Regions from separate parts of the Bacillus sp. 1A genome, predicted to be linked through region 3. Evidence: riboswitches for the same ligand, from Rfam matches in the RefSeq annotation. Region 3 holds a riboswitch; each other region holds the start of a gene.
What was found. A riboswitch is a leader RNA that binds a small molecule or an ion and turns the genes downstream of it on or off. The one in region 3 is predicted to bind thiamine pyrophosphate.
Positions count from the first base shown of each region.

Region 1: it holds a riboswitch for thiamine pyrophosphate, as region 3 does, so the genes downstream of both, tenA (thiaminase II) here and tenA (thiaminase II) in region 3, are expected to answer to the same signal.
Region 2: it holds a riboswitch for thiamine pyrophosphate, as region 3 does, so the genes downstream of both, thiM (hydroxyethylthiazole kinase) here and tenA (thiaminase II) in region 3, are expected to answer to the same signal.

Region 1 is NZ_JBQYLZ010000001.1:3,989,261-3,996,497, reverse strand. Features, by position in the region: gene pdxR (MocR-like pyridoxine biosynthesis transcription factor PdxR) at 1-1,191, shown strand, start outside; gene ddlB (D-alanine--D-alanine ligase) at 1,196-2,110, shown strand; TPP riboswitch at 2,183-2,288, shown strand; gene tenA (thiaminase II) at 2,411-3,100, shown strand; gene ACUN0F_RS20420 (IS1182-like element ISBcy1 family transposase) at 3,306-4,766, shown strand; gene ACUN0F_RS20415 (heterocycloanthracin/sonorensin family bacteriocin) at 5,094-5,423, shown strand; partial or broken gene ACUN0F_RS20410 (DUF898 family protein) at 6,376-6,708, shown strand.
Region 2 is NZ_JBQYLZ010000001.1:6,158,551-6,165,787, reverse strand. Features, by position in the region: gene ACUN0F_RS31545 (YhgE/Pip family protein) at 1-2,630, shown strand, start outside; gene topB (DNA topoisomerase III) at 2,672-4,861, opposite strand; TPP riboswitch at 5,286-5,395, shown strand; gene thiM (hydroxyethylthiazole kinase) at 5,459-6,274, shown strand; gene thiE (thiamine phosphate synthase) at 6,291-6,950, shown strand; gene ACUN0F_RS31525 (anaerobic C4-dicarboxylate transporter family protein) at 7,066-7,237, opposite strand, start outside.
Region 3 is NZ_JBQYLZ010000001.1:5,826,563-5,833,799, reverse strand. Features, by position in the region: tRNA gene ACUN0F_RS29975 (tRNA-Lys) at 1-21, shown strand, start outside; tRNA gene ACUN0F_RS29970 (tRNA-Leu) at 36-116, shown strand; tRNA gene ACUN0F_RS29965 (tRNA-Gly) at 146-220, shown strand; tRNA gene ACUN0F_RS29960 (tRNA-Leu) at 237-325, shown strand; tRNA gene ACUN0F_RS29955 (tRNA-Arg) at 329-402, shown strand; tRNA gene ACUN0F_RS29950 (tRNA-Pro) at 413-486, shown strand; tRNA gene ACUN0F_RS29945 (tRNA-Ala) at 502-574, shown strand; tRNA gene ACUN0F_RS29940 (tRNA-Ser) at 595-687, shown strand; tRNA gene ACUN0F_RS29935 (tRNA-Ser) at 746-838, shown strand; tRNA gene ACUN0F_RS29930 (tRNA-Met) at 862-938, shown strand; tRNA gene ACUN0F_RS29925 (tRNA-Asp) at 942-1,017, shown strand; tRNA gene ACUN0F_RS29920 (tRNA-Phe) at 1,026-1,101, shown strand; tRNA gene ACUN0F_RS29915 (tRNA-Thr) at 1,111-1,183, shown strand; tRNA gene ACUN0F_RS29910 (tRNA-Trp) at 1,190-1,260, shown strand; tRNA gene ACUN0F_RS29905 (tRNA-Ile) at 1,272-1,348, shown strand; tRNA gene ACUN0F_RS29900 (tRNA-Asn) at 1,357-1,431, shown strand; tRNA gene ACUN0F_RS29895 (tRNA-Glu) at 1,433-1,504, shown strand; gene ACUN0F_RS29890 (CBS domain-containing protein) at 1,635-2,054, shown strand; gene ACUN0F_RS29885 (DUF3965 domain-containing protein) at 2,349-3,500, shown strand; gene ACUN0F_RS29880 (hypothetical protein) at 3,729-4,067, opposite strand; gene ACUN0F_RS29875 (SH3 domain-containing protein) at 4,073-5,233, opposite strand; TPP riboswitch at 5,503-5,614, shown strand; TPP riboswitch at 5,675-5,777, shown strand; gene tenA (thiaminase II) at 5,860-6,555, shown strand; gene ACUN0F_RS29865 (ABC transporter ATP-binding protein) at 6,524-7,237, shown strand, end outside.

The DNA.
Region 1 (7,237 bases), 1.8 Mb from region 3:
GTTGAAATAGATTGGAAATATAAACTTAATACAGTTACCTTATTAGCGGATGAATTAGATTTAATGAAACATGGTGTTCGCTGGGAAAAAGGAATGATTGTTTTTAATAGCATTGCTCCGGACGAAAAGCTATTTGATGTGGAAAATTTCAAAAGAGCTTTTCTTACTCGTATGTCCATTGAAGGGGATGTCGTATTAAACTACGGATACGCAAAAGGTTATAGACCTTTAATGAATTATCTACTTCATTATATGGAAATGAAAGGTGTAGATATTTCGAACAAAGATATTTTAATTACAAATGGATTTACAGAAGGATTAGACATCGTGCTATCCTCGTTATCGAAGAAATCAGGGCGGGTTATTTGTGAGAATCCAACTCACCATGCTGCATTGAAGCTTTTCCGTTTACATGGACTTGAAGTTCACGGAATTAATATGAATGAAGATGGCATCGATACGAACGAAGTAGAAAAAAGTTTGCGTGAAAAAGAGTTTGATTTCGCATATTTAATTCCTTCCTATCATAATCCAACCGGTATTGTTACGAGTTCGGAGAAAAGAACGGAACTGATGAGATTATTCTCCAAATATAAGGTTCCTATTATAGAAGATGGATTTAATGAAGAGCTACGTTATTCAGGTTCACACTTAGCACCATTATTAACTTTTGCTGGCGCTGGTAATAATGTAATTTATATTAGTAGCTTTTCAAAGGTACTTTTCCCTGGTTTACGTGTAGGCTGGATCATCGCCGATAAAGAACTGATTCATCATTTAGAAAGTGTAAAAAGAGCAAGAACGATTCACACATCTACGTTAGATCAAGCTGTTCTATTTCAATATTTACATGAAGGATATTTTGAAAAATATTTAAAAAAGGCAAGATCAGTTTATAAGAAGAAATATGAGTTAGCTGTTGGGGCGTGTAACGAGTACATTCCGTTTCAAAGAATGACCGGTGATGGTGGACTTCATTTATTTATAGAGTTAGAAGAAAAAATTCATGCCCGCACACTTTTACAAAAGTGTTATGAGCAAGGGGTTACATTTTCTCCTGGAGATGTTTTTTATTCTGATGGAGGAGGAGCGACTACTTTTCGATTAGGGTTTTCACGTCTGAAAGAAGAAGAAATAGTTCGTGGAATCAAAATAATCGGTGATACAATAAAAAATGAAATTTGGAGTTGAGGAAATGAGAATTGGCGTTATTATGGGTGGAGTATCCTCTGAAAAACAAGTATCAATTATGACTGGAAATGAAATGATTGCAAATTTAGATAAAAATAAATATGAAATCGTACCAATTACGTTAAATGAAAAAATGGATTTAATCGAAAAAGCGAAAGACATTGATTTTGCGCTCCTCGCATTACACGGAAAATACGGGGAAGACGGGACGGTTCAAGGCACGCTTGAAAGTTTAGGTATTCCTTATAGCGGGAGCAATATGTTATCTAGCGGTATATGTATGGACAAAAATATTTCGAAAAAGATTTTACGCTATGAAGGTATAGAAACACCCGATTGGATTGAACTTACAAAAATGGCGGATCTAAATCTTGATGAATTAGATAAGTTAGGATTTCCGTTAGTGGTAAAGCCAAACTCTGGTGGATCAAGTGTTGGGGTAAAGATTGTATATGATAAAGATGAATTAATTTCAATGCTGGAAACTGTGTTTGAATGGGATTCTGAAGTAGTAATAGAGAAGTATATAAAAGGTGATGAGATTACATGTTCAATTTTTGATGGAAAACAGTTACCTATTATTTCAATCCGACATGCAGCGGAGTTCTTTGATTACAATGCAAAATATGATGATGTTAGTACAATTGAAGAAGTTATCGAACTTCCAGCTGAATTGAAGGAACATGTAAACAAAGCGTCACTGGCTTGTTATAAAGCATTGAAATGCAGCGTTTATGCAAGGGTGGATATGATGGTAAAGGACGGAATTCCATATGTAATGGAGGTTAATACATTACCAGGGATGACACAAGCAAGTTTACTACCGAAAAGTGCAGATGCAGCTGGTATTCATTATAGTAAACTATTAGATATGATTATTGAAACTTCATTAAAAGTAAGAAAAGAAGAAGGGTTTTAAGTAGCAGTATCATGAATACTTTTGACAGTAACATGAAGTATGCTATGATGAATACAATACGAAAATTAAATATTTATCCACTAGGGGGGCCTATTATAGGCTGAGATCAAATGAGAATTTGAGACTCTTAGTACCTGATCTGGTTAATACTAGCGTAGGGAAGTGGGAAGACATTACTATTTTATGAATAAATACTGTCAATTTCACTTTCTTTACGTTTGTAAAGAAAGTTTTTTTATTTTACAGATTTAATAACTGTGGGTAAATACTTAAATTTTATACTTTATTGGAGGGATTTAAATGACATTTTCACAATCATTACGTCAAGAAGTAGATTCAATTTGGGAAGCTAGTTTTCATCACCCTTTTGTAAAACAACTTGGTGAAGGAACGTTAGATTTAGCTAGTTTTCGCTATTATGTGCTTCAAGATTCATATTATTTGAGTCATTTCGCTAGAGTACAAACGTTAGGAGCTGCAAAGGCTCTAGAATTAGAAACAACAGCACGTATGGCACACCATGCTCAAAATACATATGAAGCAGAATTATCTTTACATGAGAATTTTGCGAAGAAACTAGGGATAACTCAAGAAGAAAAAGAGAATTTTATCCCTGCTCCAACTGCATACGCTTATACTTCACATATGTATCGTGCTGCGTATGAAGGACATTTAGGTGATATCATTGCAGCAATATTACTTTGCTATTGGTTGTATTATGAAATTGGTGAACGTTTAAAAGAGTGTCAGCCAGAAGAGCCAATTTATAACGAATGGATTTCTGCTTATGGATCTGATTGGTTCCGTACGCTAGTTGAAGAGCAAATTACACGATTAGACACTATCGCTGAAAAAGTAACAGAGGCAGACCGAAATCGAATGAAACAGCACTTTATTATTAGCAGTCAATATGAATATTCATTTTGGGAAATGGCCTATACTTTAGAAAAGTGGCCAGTCAATACAGAAATAAAAGATGTAATTGGATAATGAGTAGAGGTATTGCTATTCACAGGTATGAATAATACTTATGTATATGATTTCACAAAAGAAGTATCGCAAAAAGACGCATCGATCTAAGAGGGCACTGAAAAAGTCCTTATAGTTTAAAAAGCGAAAGCTTCCTCGATGAAATCGAGGAAGCTTTCGCTTTTTTCATGTATAATAATTATACTAATTCTAGGTGGTGTCTCGGATGATTTCTAATCAACAATCTCTTAACCTCAGTCCATTTATGGCGATTTACGATATCGTTGTACCAAAGGATAATATGCTTCGTCAATTTAATGAACTGGTAGACTTTTCTTTTGTTTTAGAAGAACTACAAGATAAATATTGTCTCGATAACGGTCGCAATGCAGTACCGCCTGTTCGTATGTTTAAATATTTATTACTAAAATCTATTTTTGATTTATCAGATGTAGATGTTGTGGAACGCTCAAAATACGATATGTCCTTTAAATATTTCTTAGATATGGCACCAGAAGATATGGTCATTGACCCTAGTTCATTAACGAAGTTCCGCAAGCTTCGTCTGACAGATGTAGGGTTACTTGACATGCTCATTCAAAAAACAGTGGAAATTGCACTCGAAAAAAACTTGATTAAAAATAAATCTATTATTGTTGATGCCACACATACAAAAGCACGCTTCAATCAAAAATCGCCGAAAGAATTTGTAATGGAGAAATCCAAATTACTCCGCAAAGCTGTTTATCAAGTTGACGAAGGAATGAAGGGAAAGTTCCCACCAAAAACAATGACAGATGACTTAAGTGACGAACTTGAATATTGTCAAAAAGTAATTGAAACAGTAGAAAAAGAGGAAATCATTCGTGAATATCCAAATGTGAAAGAGAAACTGAATTATTTAAAAGAAATCGTAGAAGATCACCAAGAACACCTCCAATTTTCGCAAGATCCTGATGCGCGAATTGGACATAAAACAGCGGATTCTTCTTTCTTTGGTTATAAAACACATATTGCGATGAATGAAGAACGCATCATTACAGCTGCGGTGATTACAACGGGTGAAAAAAGCGATGGAAAATACCTTCAAACATTGATTGAAAAAAGTCGTGAAACAGGGATGGAAATTGATACAGTTATTGGAGATACTGCTTATTCTGAGAAAAATAATATTCAATATGCCAACCAAAATCAATTACAATTAGTATCGAAATTAAACCCTATTGTGACACAAGGGCCACGTAAAAAAGAAGATGAATTTGAGTTTAATAAAGATGCGGGTATGTATGTCTGTAAAGCTGGACATATGGCCGTTCGTAGAGCACGTACGGGTAAAAAGGGAACAAACAATAGTCAAAGTCATACCTACTATTTTGATATTGAAAAATGCAAAGTATGTCCATTCAAAAGTGGGTGTTACAAAGAAGGCGCTAAAAGTAAAACATATTCTGTGACAATTAAATCTACTGAACATAAGGAACAACAAGCATTTCAAGAAAGTGCATATTTTAAAGAAAAGGGGAAAGAACGTTATAAAATTGAAGCGAAAAATAGTGAACTTAAGCATAGACATGGGTATGATGTGGCATCTTCCTCGGGTCTGATTGGTATGCAAATGCAAGGTGCAATGGCTATATTCGCTGTCAATTTAAAACGAATCCTAACCTTGATAAAAGAAACAAAGTAAAAAAGAATAAAGGGAAAGGCGACTTTTCATTCAAAATTGAATGAAAAGTCGCCTTTCTTGTTTTGCATCCGGTTTATAAACCGAAAAACGTAAGTTTTTCAGTGCCCTCCGATCTAAGTGCGTCTTTTTTCAATTTATAAAAATGAGCCTATGGGAAAAATAACCTAAAAATAGGTATATGAACAAGGTGCATTATCTAGTGATAGGTCATACTTTGTAGGTGTACGTATTGAACTTAGTTGATAGCGCTATTTCTACTTAGATTTAACGAACAGAAATATAGGAAAGCATTGAAAAGGTTGAAGTTTATAAACGGAGGTCATGAAAATGAATAAGTTTCAACAAGAACTACAAGCGTTAAGCCTTAATGATTACCAGCCTGGAAATATCGTGTATTGGGACCAACAAAACCAATATCCATATTACTATATTGAAGATGCTGTTCGTCGCTGTGGAGGTTGTGGTGGTCGTTGTGGAGGTTGTGCAGGTCGCTGTGGTGGATTTCGTTGTGGTGGATTCCGTTGTATTGGTTGCTTCGGCTGTTTTGGTTGTGGCGGCTGCGGAGGTTGTGGTGGCTGTGGTAGTTGTTCAAATTGTTTTAGTGGTTTTAATGGTACTACTGATACAACTGGTACTATTGTAACATATGAATATTGATAAGAGAAAAAAGGAATCCATTTGTGAAGCATTATACAATTTTTATAAAAAAATTTAATCAAAACACCTTTAGCATCCTTTAATTTAAAGAAACAATTTATCTCACCTTTTTATAAACATTGTGACTTTATTTCAAATCAACAATCGAATATCTTTTTTATGTTCTATACCCTTTATGCGATCTTTGCCTTTCGTAAGTAAATTTATTGCACCAGAACCAAAAAGAAGGGCTTCTATCAGCCCTTCTTTCTTTTTTCATATTTCTCATATAATTAAACTTAATCATAAAAAAATCTTACCACCTTATAAATTTTTACAACCAAGACTAAGAATCCACTTCCAATAAGAACAAAACCAATCCAATGAAAATATTTACGTTTCTGGATTAAACATCTCGATCCAAAAAGAATTTTAAAAAATTCAATACATAATCTTCTCTCCTCGTTATCTTTTCTTTTTCACATTGTAATTCTTATACGCTGTATAATATCTGTCCATAAATGTAGCCATATCACCAAAGACTCCCCATTTACCTACATTTATCCCATCTTTAACAACTGCCGATTTTAATGCTTTTCTCCCCGTATTTTTTACGACCTTTTGTTGTCATATCCGAGTTTTTGCTCATGCTCTTACATTATATGAAGTATGTGAAAGTCAGTATAAATGGTGGAAGTAAGCACAACATTAACAACTATTTATTGGGGTTAGTAAATTTAATAATCTATTTTTATTACTATTGATTAATTTTAAAATGTAACAAAACTATGTAACTATTTTTATTAAATGCACCGCTCTAGTATACAAAATTAAGCACTTGAGATAAGGCGCTTTGTTTCTGTAAGATGTTTTTACTTTACTTTATATTACGATTTATAGACCTGAAACCATTTTATTGTGATATAATTTGTTTTTGTCTTTATGAATATATATATATGTTAGGAGTTTTTTTATGGAAATCGGTTCTGAATTAAAAAATGGTCGCCACTCATTTTTTGATGGTGGATTATTCAGCTTTATTGGTTGAAGTATCCTTGGTGTACTTATTACAGTTTTTACCCTTGGTATTTGTTACCCTTGGGCTTTATGTATGGTTTATGGTTGGAAAATAAATCATACAGTAGTTAACGGGCACCGTATGAAATTCAATGGTTCTGCTGTAGGCTTGTTTGGTAATTGGATAAAATGGTTGCTCTTATCAATTATCACTCTAGGAATCTATTCATTCTGGGTTTTCATTAAACTTGAAGACTGGAAAGTAAAAAATACTACATTTATCAATTAAAAAAACATTAGCTCTATAATACCAGTCTATAACGACTGGTATTTTTATTTATGGTATGAAAAATGAAAATATAGATAAATAGCCCATGCTCATTCAGTTAACAAATATGAATACCCCCAGAACAAAAATTCCATACATTTTGAAAGAAACCTTCTTATTTTTTGCTCTGAAGAATATCCGTTTCTTAAGTTAATGGTTTTGAAGTCATCCTTAAATGAAAATTTTCTGTCTCTACATTTAGTTATTTTGAGACTTTTCTTTTTCTTAAACTGTTGGATATGAGTACCTTCTAGTATAAATTTACCATTTAAAAAAGTGATTTTAACAACATTAGGATTGTATCATATAGCACAATGTAATTTGTGTTACATAGCAAGAAAAATAATCAAAATTTAAAGCTTGAAAAAGAAGCACCAAAGCAAATTACATTGGTGTTTCTTTTTTTGCGCTTTCGGGCACAGTGGTTCCTGCAGCACTATTATAAAAGCAATTTCGGATGTAAGGAATTTGTAAGTAATAGGTAAGGAAA
Region 2 (7,237 bases), 330 kb from region 3:
TAAGAGGGAAAGATATCAATATCGGGGACGAGATTGTAGATTCTCTAAAGAAAAACAAGAATCTTGGTTGGAAATTTGTAGACCAAAAGCAGGCGATTTACGGAGTTGAGCGTGGGGATTATTATGCAAGTATTACAATCCCAAAAGACTTCTCTGAAAAAATTGCAACTGTTCTGGATGAAAATCCACAAAAGCCAGAACTTGATTACTATGTAAATGAAAAAGTAAATGCGATTGCACCGAAAATTACAGCAAAAGGTGCATCAGGTATTACGGAAGAAATTAGTAAAAACTTCGTTAAAACAGCGAACGGTGAGATTTTTAAAATCTTCAATGACCTTGGAATCGATTTAGAAACAAACTTACCAAGTATCGAGAAAGTAAAAGACCTTGTCTTTAAGTTAGAAGCGCAGTTCCCAGAAATGAATACATTAATGGATAAGGCGTTAGATGATGCAACTCGAGCAGAGGATCTGGTAAAAGTAGCTCAGAAAGAGTTGCCAGTTGTAGAAAGTGTTATGAATGATGGGCAAGAAGCGTTAGGGAACTTAGATAAGTTCTTTGCCAACAATGATGAAACATTAAAGAATGCACCTGGAACAATGAGAAATAATTTAACTGTAGCAAAAGATGTAATGGATAAGGCCAATACTTTTACGAACTTTTTAATGAATCCAGGGATAGACCTTTCTGGTATGAAGGGATTACCGGAGTTTCCAGCACGCCCGGATCTTTCAAAGATGAACGATGAAGGTTATAAGAACATTGCAAGAAACATTAATCAAACAGTGAATAATGTTTTAAACTCAGCACGTGCAGGAACAGCATACGGAAAAAGTGTTGTGAATGGATTGCAAAATGGCCAGTTTGATCCAGAAAAGGCAAAACAAGACCTTAATGCGGTTTCTGAAAATCTTCAAGGTCGTACAGATAGTATTGCATACCTTATTAATGTATTTACTGAACTTCAAAAATCGGCGACGACTGATTTTGGTCAAAGCTTTTTCCAAGGGCGAGTGGATCGCTTAACTAAGCTGAAAAGCGGTATGGAAAATGCAAACAACGGTATTAAAGATATTGTAAATGTTATCGGTACAGGACAAGAAGTAAAGAAAGATGTAACAGATGTAGCGAATCAAAAATTAGATGCAGCAAATGGATTAATTGATCAAGCGGAAAAAGATTATAATGAAACGTTTGTAGCAGATTATAAAAAAGCAGTTAGCACAGTCGATCAAGCTAAAGCCGATGCAAATGAAGCATACGATAGTGTGAAAAATGAATATGAAAAGGCAAAAAATAATTTAGAAGGTGTTATAGCAGACGTAAATAATAGAGGTGTTAATGGATTAGATAGTGCAAAAGTAGCTTTAAACGATTTAAATGGTCAACTACAAGCTACTAATAATCTAATTGGTGATGCGATTCCGGTTCTAGAAAGCACAAATAAGGTATTAGCAGATGTAGATAGCGGAAAAAACCTTAATGGCGGAATTGCAAAATTGAACAAAATACAAAATTCTGTTCAGAAAGGTATAGATGCAACGAATAAGGCAACTACACTAATCAATAATGGACAGAAACCTACAAAAGAGGTCGTAGAAAGTATTAATGAAGCGACTAAAAATGCTTCAGCTCAATTAGGCGATTTCTTAGCAACATATGATTCAGAAATCGTTCCAAACTTTAACACAGCAATTGAACGTACGAAACGTATGTCTAAAAACACATCTCAAATTTTAAAAGAAGCAGACAAAAAGCTTCCAGATGTTAAAAAGCTACTAGAAGATTCATCAAAAGGCTTAGTAGATGGTAGAAAGAAATTAACAGACATTAAAGCTGAAATGCCGGAGACTGAGAAAAAGATTAAAGACTTAGCAAATAAAATTCGTGATTTTGAATCTGAAGAGGATATAAAAGACATCATACGCTTATTGAAAAATGATGTTGAAAAGCAAAGTGATTACTTCGCGAATCCAGTAAATTTAAAAGAGAATAAGTTATTTGCGATGCCAAACTACGGTTCAGCGATGTCACCATTCTATACAGTGCTTGCATTATGGGTAGGCGCATTATTAATGGTTTCATTATTAACGGTAGAAGTGCATGAAGAAGGCGCGAATTATAAGAGTCATGAAGTTTACTTCGGACGTTTATTAACATTCTTAACGATAGGTCTTTCACAAGCGTTTATTGTATCGATGGGAGATATATTCTTACTCGGCACGTACGTAGTCGATAAATTCTGGTTTGTGTTATTTAGTTTATTTATTGGCGGAGTTTTCGTTTGTATCGTATACTCACTCGTTTCTATTTTCGGAAACGTTGGGAAATCGATGGCGATCATTTTACTTGTACTGCAAGTAGCGGGATCGGGCGGAACATTCCCAATTCAAATGACACCAGCGTTTTTCCAAGCACTTTATCCGTTCTTACCATTCACATACGCAATTAGTGCAATTCGTGAAACAGTGGGTGGAATGCTTTGGGATATAGTAACTAGAGATTTACTTGTGTTAAGTGCTTTCGTAGTAGTTATGATTGTTGCTGCATTATTACTGAAAACACCAATTAACAAATCAAGTGAAAAGTTTGTTGAGAACGCAAAAGGAAGTAAAATTATTCATTAAAAATAAAAGGTTCCTACCGATAGTGGTAGGAACCTTTTTGTTTAATCAAATTTTAATTTCTTTAATGCTTCTGCGAACGGATTGTTTAATGGTTCTTCTTCTTTGTTCTGCTGTTTCATATATTTTTGAACGTCGCGTTTATCAGCTTTGCTTCCAGATTCCTTTTTACGTCTTTCTTGGAATGTGGATAATTTCTCGCGATAGCCACATTTACATGCAAAGATTTGTCCTGCACCTTCACCACGTAATTCTAACTTCTTCTTACATTGCGGACAACGAGCGTTTGTTGTACGAGATACATTTTTACGATGACCACATTCACGGTCTTGGCATACAAGCATTTTTCCTTTTTTGCCGTTTACCTCTAGCATTGGTTTACCGCAATCTGGACAAGACTTTGTTGAAATGTTGTCATGTTTATATTTTTTATCACTCGATTTTATTTCAGAAACAATTTCTTTCGTATAGTTCTTCATTTCTGAAATGAATACTTCTTTTTTCAGTTTACCCTTTGCGATTGCTTCGAGTTTTTGCTCCCATTCACCAGTTAGTGTAGGAGATTTCAGTTCTTCTGGCACTAAATCAAGTAACTGACGGCCTTTTGAAGTAATGTGAATATCTTTACCACGTTTTTCAAGTAAGAACGAATTGAATAACTTGTCGATAATATCAGCTCGTGTCGCTACAGTACCTAATCCACCAGTTGACTTTAACGTGTCAGCAAGTTGTTTGTTTTGCGTATCCATATATTTTGTAGGATTTTCCATTGCTGAAAGTAAAGTTGCCTCGTTAAAACGTGCAGGTGCTTTCGTTTGACCTGATGTTTGCATAATTAACTTTACAGTTAATGTATCGCCTTTTTCAATGTGAGGTAGAAGTTGTTCTTTTACGTCATCAGTTATATCATCATCTTCAAAGCGATTTTCATATACTTCTTTCCAACCGGCATGTAGAATAGTTTTTCCACGTGCGATGAACGTTTCATTGCCAACTTTTGTGCGTAACGTTAGTTGCTCGTATTCGAATGCTGGGAATAAAACGGCTAAGAAACGTTTTACAACTAAATCATAAATTTTACGTTCTTTATCTGTGAAGGCTGAGAAGTTAACGTATCCTTCTGTCGGAATAATTGCGTGATGATCACTTACTTTACTATCATCAACAAATGACTTATTAGACTTGATAGGCTTTTGTAATACTTTATGTGCTAAAGGACGGTACTCTCCAACGCCACATGCTTTTAGACGCTCTGGAAGTGTTCCAACGATATCAGATGAAATATAGCGTGAATCTGTACGAGGGTACGTTAGCACTTTATGTTGTTCATACAATTTCTGCATAATGTTTAATGTTTCTTTCGCAGAGTAACCGAACTTTTTATTTGCATCACGTTGCAATTCAGTTAAATCGTAAAGACCAGGAGAGAATGACTTCTTCTGTTTTTTATCAATTTCCACAACGGTAGCATTATGCTTATCTAAACCTTTTACAATACCATCAATTTTTTCTTTATTAAAACTGCGGCTATTGCCGTTTGCATCTTGCCAAGTTAGTTTTAACTGACTCGTCGTTTGAGCCTCGATGCCGTAGTAAGTTTGAGCTTTGAAGTTCTTTATTTCGTCTTCACGATTAGCGATCATAGCGACAGTAGGTGTTTGCACACGGCCGCAATTCAGCTGGGCATTAAAGCGAGTCGTTAAAGCACGAGTCGCGTTAAGACCGATATACCAGTCAGCTTCTGAACGTGCAACTGCTGAAGCGTATAAATTGTCATATGCTTTACCTGGTTTTAAATTAGCGAATCCATCTTTAATTGCTTTATCAGTAACAGATGAAATCCATAAACGCTTAATAGGCTTCTGTATTTTAACTTTATCGATAATCCAACGTGCGACTAATTCGCCTTCACGTCCAGCATCTGTCGCTACAATAATTTCATTTACATCTTTTCTAAGCAGCTGACTTTTTACAGCATTAAATTGTTTCCCTGTTTGTTTAATAACAGTTAATTTCAAACGCTCAGGTAGCATCGGTAAATCTTCTAAATTCCACTTTTTATATTTCACATCATAGCTTTCCGGATCTGCTAATGTAACGAGATGACCTAAAGCCCAAGTTACAATATATTTACTACCTTCAAGGTAGCCATTTCCTTTTTTATCACACTTAAGTACACGCGCAATATCTCGTGCAACGGAAGGCTTTTCAGCGATTACAACGCTTTTTACCATATTTAAAACATCCTTTCAAATTTCCATACGTTAACTATAGCATACATCTTCTTGAGATTCAGTTTCGCTCCAGATTTGAACGTTTTTTAGTGGGATAACATCTGTTTGAGGGTGAATGATGGCGACAGAACATAATATGCGCCATGATGAGACTATGAGAAATAGATACTTATTTATCCCGCATTAACGGGCAGTAAGACCCCTACCTCAAAATTCAGCGGAAGCCAAGAAGTTAGGTAGGGGATCAACTGCCCATAAAAGCCCGATTGGTTCAACTAATAATCAGTGGGGGATGAACAAAGCCCCCACTGATTAAAGTTTCACTTTATTATGCGTATTGTTTTATCAGTTGCTTCTATATGAAATAGAAAAGTAAAGAACTTGTTATTTTACTAGAATAAGAGTAGACTTTGAAGTAGATGAATAATAAACACATGGGAGTTTGTGGATGCAAACTGAGAGTATGACTAATCCGTCATTGACCATTTGAACCTGTTGGATAATGCCAGCGTAGGGAGAGTGTAAAAGCACATGTTCAGGCACTTTGCGTACGCGCAAAGTGCCTTTTTGTGTATCTCCCATCACTATAGTTAGGAGATGAAAAGGATGAATATGAAAGAAATTAGTAAAGTAGTGGATTTGGTGAGAGAGTCTAATCCACTCGTGCATAATATTACAAATGTTGTTGTAACAAACTTTACAGCTAACGGTTTGTTAGCGTTAGGAGCATCGCCTGTAATGGCGTATGCAAAAGAAGAAGTAGCAGAAATGGCTAGCATTGCGGGTGCTCTTGTTTTAAATATGGGTACACTTCGTCCTGAAGAGGTAGAAGCGATGTTACTTGCTGGTAAATCAGCAAATGTGAATAATGTACCAGTACTATTTGATCCAGTTGGTGCAGGAGCAACATCGTATCGAACAGAAGTTGCGAGACATATTCCGGCTGAAATTGATTTAGCGATTATCCGCGGAAATGCAGCTGAAATAGCGAACGTTATTAATGAGAGATGGGAAATTAAAGGGGTAGACGCCGGTGTTGGAAATGGCAATGTCGTAAGTATTGCAAGGCAGGCAGCGGATGAATTAAATACAGTAGCGGTGATTACTGGAAAAGAAGATGTTGTTACAGATGGAGAACGAACGATCCTTATTCGAAATGGTCACCCTATTTTAACGAAAGTTACGGGAACTGGTTGTTTACTAACTTCTGTAATAGGAGCATTTGTAGCAGTAGAAAAGGATTATGTAAAGGCAGCAGTAGCGGCATTAACGTTTTATGGTGTAGCTGCGGAACTGGCAGCTGCTAAGACAGTGGAAAAGGGACCTGGTAGTTTCCAAATTGAATTTTTAAATCAGTTAGCGAATACCACTTCGGGTGATATTGAGAAGTATGGGAAGATTGAGCTTATATAGTAAGGAGGTGAACTAGATGCCCTGTATTACAAAGGCTGAAATGTCTAGATTATTATCAGTATATTTTATTATGGGAAGTAACAATTGTGCGAAGGGGCCACTACAAGTATTGAGAGATGCACTTGAAGGTGGTATAACAATTTTTCAATTTCGTGAAAAGGGGGAAGGGGCTTTAACGGGAGAGAAACGTATTTGTTTCGCGAAAGAACTACAAGCAGTCTGTAAAGAGTACGGTGTACCATTCATCGTAAATGATGATGTGGAACTAGCTATGGAGTTAGATGCAGATGGCGTGCATGTTGGCCAAGATGATGAAGGAATTACTTCTGTTCGTGAAAAAATGGGTGATAAAATTGTTGGTGTATCTACACATACAATTGAAGAAGCACGCTGGGCAATTGAAAACGGAGCTGATTATTTAGGTGTTGGCCCTATTTTCCCAACGAGTACAAAAAAAGATACGAAAGCAGTTCAAGGAACGAAAGGTTTAGCTTATTTTAGAGAGCAAGGAATTACAATACCGATCGTCGGGATTGGTGGCATTACAATTGAAAATACAGCGTCAGTTATAGAAGCAGGTGCGGACGGCGTTTCTATTATTTCCACGATTAGTTTAGCTGAATCTCCGTATGAAAGTACGAAGAAGCTAGTTGAGGAAGTAAATAGGGGTTTGTAGGAAAACGGAACTTCACAAAAATAGTAAAAAACATAATGGACGGTTAAAAATATTTAAACAAACGTTTGATTAAAAAAGCACAAACCCTTTAAAAATGTAGGTTTGTGCTTTTTCTTTAAAACATAATTGATATTAAAAGCATTCCAATTCCGATAGAAGTGAATGTTGCGATTAGGCCTGGAATCATAAAGCTATGATTTAAAACATATTTCCCAATACCTGTTGTACCAGTGCGATCGAAGTTAATGGCAGCAACGATTGTTCCATAGTTTGGAATGAAGAAATAT
Region 3 (7,237 bases):
CGAATCCTTCATGGCTCACCATTTTAACAAAATATGCGGGTGTGGCGGAATTGGCAGACGCACTAGACTTAGGATCTAGCGCCTTTGGCGTGGGGGTTCGACTCCCTTCACCCGCACTTTTAATAAAATAACTCAAACATGTCTTGCGGAAGTAGTTCAGTGGTAGAATACAACCTTGCCAAGGTTGGGGTCGCGGGTTCGAATCCCGTCTTCCGCTCCAATTTTCAATATGACATGCCGGGGTGGCGGAACAGGCAGACGCACAGGACTTAAAATCCTGCGGTGGGTGACCACCGTGCGGGTTCGACCCCCGCCCTCGGCACCATATGCGCCCGTAGCTCAATTGGATAGAGCGTTTGACTACGGATCAAGAGGTTAGGGGTTCGACTCCTCTCGGGCGCGCTTTTATTAACGGGAAGTGGCTCAGCTTGGTAGAGCACCTGGTTTGGGACCAGGGGGTCGCAGGTTCAAATCCTGTCTTCCCGATATTCCCAAAAACATGGGGCCTTAGCTCAGCTGGGAGAGCGCCTGCCTTGCACGCAGGAGGTCAGCGGTTCGATCCCGCTAGGCTCCACTTTATTTATTATATGTCTCGGAGGTATACCCAAGTTCGGCTGAAGGGATCGGTCTTGAAAACCGACAGGCGGTGAGAATCGCGCGGGGGTTCGAATCCCTCTACCTCCTCCATTTTCTTTTTAAATGGTTTAGATACATATAATAATAAAATTTTTATTTTTTCCTTCATGGAGGTATACCCAAGTTCGGCTGAAGGGATCGGTCTTGAAAACCGACAGGCGGCGAGAGTCGCGCGGGGGTTCGAATCCCTCTACCTCCTCCATTTTTTAAAAAACATTATATTGTCGTGGGGTGGAGCAGCACGGTAGCTCGTCGGGCTCATAACCCGAAGGTCGCAGGTTCAAATCCTGTCCCCGCAACCAAATGGTCCCGTGGTGTAGTGGTTAACATGCCTGCCTGTCACGCAGGAGATCGCCGGTTCGACCCCGGTCGGGACCGCCATTTATGTTGGCTCGGTAGCTCAGTCGGTAGAGCAGAGGACTGAAAATCCTCGTGTCGGCGGTTCGATTCCGTCCCGAGCCACCATTTTTTTATGCCGACTTAGCTCAATTGGTAGAGCAACTGACTTGTAATCAGTAGGTTGGGGGTTCAAGTCCTCTAGTCGGCATCCTTTAGGGGCATAGTTTAAAGGTAGAACTGAGGTCTCCAAAACCTCCAGTGTGGGTTCGATTCCTACTGCCCCTGTAAAAGTGTATGGGCCTATAGCTCAGCTGGTTAGAGCGCACGCCTGATAAGCGTGAGGTCGATGGTTCGAGTCCATTTAGGCCCACCATATATTATTCCGCAGTAGCTCAGTGGTAGAGCTATCGGCTGTTAACCGATCGGTCGTAGGTTCGAGTCCTACCTGCGGAGCCATGGCCCGTTGGTCAAGTGGTTAAGACACCGCCCTTTCACGGCGGTAACACGGGTTCGAATCCCGTACGGGTCATAAAAAAAAGAGTCAGCAATATGCTGACTCTTTTTTATTTTGTGGAATCCTCCTTTATCAACTGATTTTCCTGAAATAAATAAAGGGATTTAGGAAAAGCTATGGTATGTATAAAAAGGAGGAGACAAAAATGACACGAGTGAGAGACTTTATGAGTACTGATGTTGTACATTGTACACCGCTAGACAATGTATATGAGGCTGCTGTAAAGATGAAAGAAGAATCGATTGGATTGATTCCAGTTGTTGAAAATGAGCAAGTTGTTGGGCTTGTTACGGACCGAGATTTAGTTGTTCGTGGGATTGCTGAGAAACATCCTGGATCTAATAAAATTACAAATGTAATGACAACAAACATTGTTTCAGTTTCTCCAGATGAACCTATTGAAAAGGCTACAGAGTTAATGGCACAGTATCAAATTAGACGATTGCCAGTAGTTGAGAGTGGTCAACTCGTTGGGATGTTAGCACTAGGAGATTTAGCTATAAAAGAATCGGCAGATGATCAAGCGGGATTTGCTTTAAGTGAAATATCAGAGCATACGGAATGAAGTGAGACTTTAATTAGTGGAATAAGTTACGTATAAACATCAGATACATTATTCTAGTATATAGGGTTAAGCTAATATGTTAGCATGATGTATCTGAGCCATTATATAATAAGTATACAGTTAGTAATTTCAACAGTTTATTTAAATTTGTCATTCTTAATTTTAAATAAGAGAAAAAATGATATACTGATAGATATAAGTATTATGATAGATTTCGAATATAACAATATTCATTGTTAATGATGTAATAATGGATTAATATTTCCTATGTAGACAAAAGGGAAGGGGAATTATATGAGGGCTGTACAGCGCGATCCAAATTGGAATTTGGTTACAGATACATATATAGAACCAAATAATTTCGCTGAATTATTTTCTTTACTTGTACCTTGTCATCCGAAAGGTGAAGGGAAAGAAAGAACTATATTAGTGTGGAAAGAAAAAGAATTTTATAAAGAAGAAAATTTAGCGGCATTTATCGTATATGGAATGGATAAAGCAAAAAATTTACCACAGTTTCATAAAGATGAAATTCCAACTTTATTACGTATTCTTCGTTTATGCCAAGAGATTGGCTGGTATGAAGAAGCAAATACTTTTATGGTAACTCAAGGACTAGCTGAGTTTGTTCACACTTCATTAGAATATGAAACGTGGGATCTTTTGACACAAGCGGTTGCTTTAAACTATTTAATTATTAAATATCGTATTGGTGAATTAACTGATGAGGATGTAGCAATTTGGGATAGAGTTAAATTTAATGAGAAATGTATAACGGACTGTAAACATTTATTATCCCATAAAGAAGTATTAGAATTTACATTCTTTTATATGTGTAAGAGAGCTAAATCTCTATCAAAAGAGCAATTAAATAGTGATATGATGAGTCTAGCGATGTATTGTAATACGTTTGTATATGACTTATATACACATGACTTATTACGAAAATATCGTAAGTGTACAGACTTCCTATCATACTATGGACCTAGTCAAGCGGTGTTAGCTTGTCAAAGAGCTGTACTTTCTCAAATTTCAGATCGATTAGACCCACTCAAGACTACTCATGTAGATGATTATTTATATGTAATGAAAGATATGATGGAGCATATGACGATAGGAATAATGGATCGATATGATCATTTTATCGGGAAGTTATTATCATATGTGCCATTTTTCGAAATGATTCAAGTTCCACAACATGCGTATTATTGTGAAGAATTATTGTATATTTGTAAGGGCATTGAATATAAAGAAGAAATATTACGCAATTATATATTTATACAATTACATGATTGTTTACCATCATTCTTTAAGCTATTTCTTAAAAATAAACGTTATGCAACAATTCATGATATTCTGTTCTATTGGTGTGATGATGAACAAAGAATGAGCTTAGAGAAAAAATATAATCTTAGCTTTATTTATGAAAAATATGCTTGCGGATAAAAAGCATTTTCTATATAAATTAAAAAGGATCTCAAGTTTATGTGAGATCCTTTTTTTATTAGTAAAGCAAGGAGAACGCAATTAAGACGAGAAATAACATTCCATAAAGGAGAAATTGTGCCGTATTACTTCCTTGTATACCAAAAAAAGTATTTATTTTTGTGTATAAATTCAATATATATTTTATCGGATTATCTTTGAAAGATTGATACACAGTGTCTCCTCTTTCTAAGCTTCTTGTTCGTGTTTTTTTGTATTAGGAACATGAATGTATCTAGCTATGAATAATAAAACAGCCATAAAGAATACAGGAAATACGGTAGATAAATAAAAACCATTACTAATAATATTTGTTATTAGGGCACTTAATAGAAAGATGGCATTATATATATGAGCAATTTTTTGTTTTAGTTGTACTTGAAAGGATTCCATCATAATTTCTAAAGCAACAAAAGCAATGATAATAGATAAAAATACAGTGTTTGTATTGTAAATGATTAAACAACAGATTAAACCTAAAAAGGCGAAGTATTCAATTAAGAGAGGTATATTGATATTGCGTTGCATACAATTTACCTAACTAAATATGGCAGTGGGTTTACTGCATTTGTTTTTTCAAAATTCCATTCTCCATTGTGTAATTCAAAATGAAGATGTTGCCCGTATGAATGACCTGTGTTTCCCATATGACCTACTAATTGTCCAGCTTGTACTTGATCACCAGCTTGTACAGTGCGATCTTTCATGTGTGCATAGACTGTCGTATATAATTTCCCGTTTATTTGATGGGCGATGAACACAACATTGCCATAGCTAGCTGAATAATATGATTTCACAACTTTACCTGCAGCTGCCGCCTGGATCGAGACATTACCTTGAGCTGCAATATCTATACCATAATGCATTTGTTCCCAACGCATATCAAAGGTTGAGCTAATTCTTCCTTGAGTAGGGAATTTGAAAACTGCTGGAATGGAAGTAGGTTGAGCCGTTTGAGCTTGTGATTGCATTTGATTTTGCACCACATAATGTTTTGCCACGTATCCGTATCCTGTGCCAAAACGAATTTTATACCAAGTTCCTACAGTTTCCACTACTTGTATTTGTGTACCATTTTGTAATGAACCAAGTAGTGCACCACTTGTACTAGCGTTGCCACGTACATTAAGTTTAGGTGTTGCAACTGTGTATTTCGTATTAGTTTGAACTGTGATGCCTTTTACTAAAGGTTGTGAACCATTAGATACGAATGCTTTTTGTACGTAACCTGTTTTGCCATTATGTAAAATTTTATACCACTCGCCTTGTTCTTCTTGAATGGTAACGAATTTTCCATTTGGTAATACATCTAAAATTGAAGATTCTAAATTAGGTTCAGAACGAACGTTTAATGCATTGGCATTAACGATGTATTGATTATTAGATTGAAGTTTGTTTTTTAGTAGAATAGCATCTTTTTGTACGTAACCTACTTTATTATTAACGGATACTTTATACCAGCCATTAGTTGTTTCAAGTATGTTCACTTTCGTATTAAAGCGAATTGTATCAATTGAAGAGCTATTTGCGTTATCTTTTGTATGTAAGGCTACTTGATCGACTTTGACATATCCAGTTTTCACATTAGATAATTGTTCAGCGTTGGCTGTTTGTACATTTGTTTCTCCCATAGAAGGAAGTAAAGAGGCAATTGCGACAGTAGTTGCTGTTAAAGCAGTAGCTTTCATATTCATATAATAGAGACCTCCTCTAGTTGTATAGTTGTAATTTTATTATAGTATAAAGATATAATATAGTGGGTGTATTCACATAAATGTAATATGAAATCAATATAAAAATAAATTTTTTGAGGATAATGATTCCTTTTTATCCAATTAATTAGGATAATAATTTCTAACATAGAATATAAGTATTATATAGTTTTGTTATTTTGTTGACAATTGAGAAAATTAAAATAGTTGATGATGTCTTATTACGGTGTTATACTGACAGTGTTAATTTCATAGTTTGCTAGGAGAGCTGGTGTTGCCAGCTGAGAGTAGGCCGTAAGCCTTTGATCCTTTTCATTACCTGATCTAGATTATGCTAGCGTAGGGAAGCAATACGGACACTAATAATGAATCCCCGTTTCTTTGCGTATAGAAACGGGGCTTTTTTGTTTGAAAATTTCATATTGAAACCACTAGGGGTGCTTGTTGTGCTGAGAGAGGAATAATCCTTAACCCTTACAGACCTGATCTAGGTAATACTAGCGAAGGGAAGTGGAGCAACGAATAAATTATAATTTTATTTGCTGTAACCACTTCTTATTTAGAAGTGGTTTTTTATTTAGATATATAAATTGAAAGGGGATAGAGAAATGAAATTTTGCGATAGATTATTAGAAACTGTACAACCAGTTTGGGAGATGAGTCATAATCACCCGTTTGTAGTAGGTATGGGAGATGGCACATTAGAAAAAGATAAGTTTCAGTATTATATTATTCAAGATTATTTATATTTGTTAGATTATGCAAAGCTATATGCGATTGGTGTTGTAAAAGCAACGAATCCACAAGTAATGGGGAAATTTGCTGAACAAATTGATGGCATATTAAATGGAGAAATGACAATCCATAAACAATATGCAAAAAGACTTGGTATTTCTATAGAGGAGATAGAATCTGCAAAACCATCTGCTAAAAATTTAGCCTATACAAATTACATGATGTCTGTATCTCAAAATGGCACACTTGCGGAATTAATAGCGGCACTTCTTCCATGTATGTGGAGCTACTGGGAAATTGGAAAGCGTTTAAACGATATTCCTGGAGCAAGAGATCATGAGTTCTTTGGTGAGTGGATTCAAGGATATAGTTCGGAAGAATACGGTAGCCTTTGTATTTGGTTAATCGATTTATTAAATGAAATGGCAGTTGGAAAGTCTGACAAAGAGCTAGATCGATTAGAGGAGATATTCCTATATTCCAGTCGATTTGAATATTTATTCTGGGATATGTCCTATCGTAAGGAGATGTGGGGATTTGAGGAGCAAGAACATACTACAGTTTCATAATGTTTCTTTTCATTATGATGAGAAACCAATCATCAATGAATTAAATGCTTCTATACAAGATAAAGAGTTTGTAAGTATTATTGGACCGAGTGGATGCGGCAAAAGCACTCTATTTCGCCTTATTACAGGTTTAGAAGAAGCAAGTACGGGACAGATAGAGCTGACAGAAATAAAGAGCCATCCTGTAGGGTATATGCCCCAAAAAGATATGCTCCTGCCATGGAGAACGATTATTGAGAATGCTGCCCTACCGCTAGAGTGCCAAGGTGTACAGAAGAAAGAAGCACAAATAAAGGCAAAGGAACTGTTACATAAATTTGGCTTACAAGGGTATGAGACAAAATATCCGAAAGATTTATCTGGTGGTATGAGACAACGCGTATCTTTTATTCGAACTTTATTAACAGGCGGGGAGATATTGTTGTTAGATGAACCGTTTAGCGCGTTGGACGCTTTAACGAAGGCATCTTTGCAAGAATGGCTGTTTGAACAATGGAAAGAGTGGGAAAAAACAATTTTATTTATCACTCATGATGTGGAAGAAGCGTTGTTTCTTTCTAATCGAATTTTAGTAGTAGAGCAGCAACCGATAACTACTTTAACCGAGAGGGTTGTACCACTTGATCGTAATCGAGCAAGAAAAGATTTATATAAGCCTGAAGTGTTAGCGCTTAAAGATGAG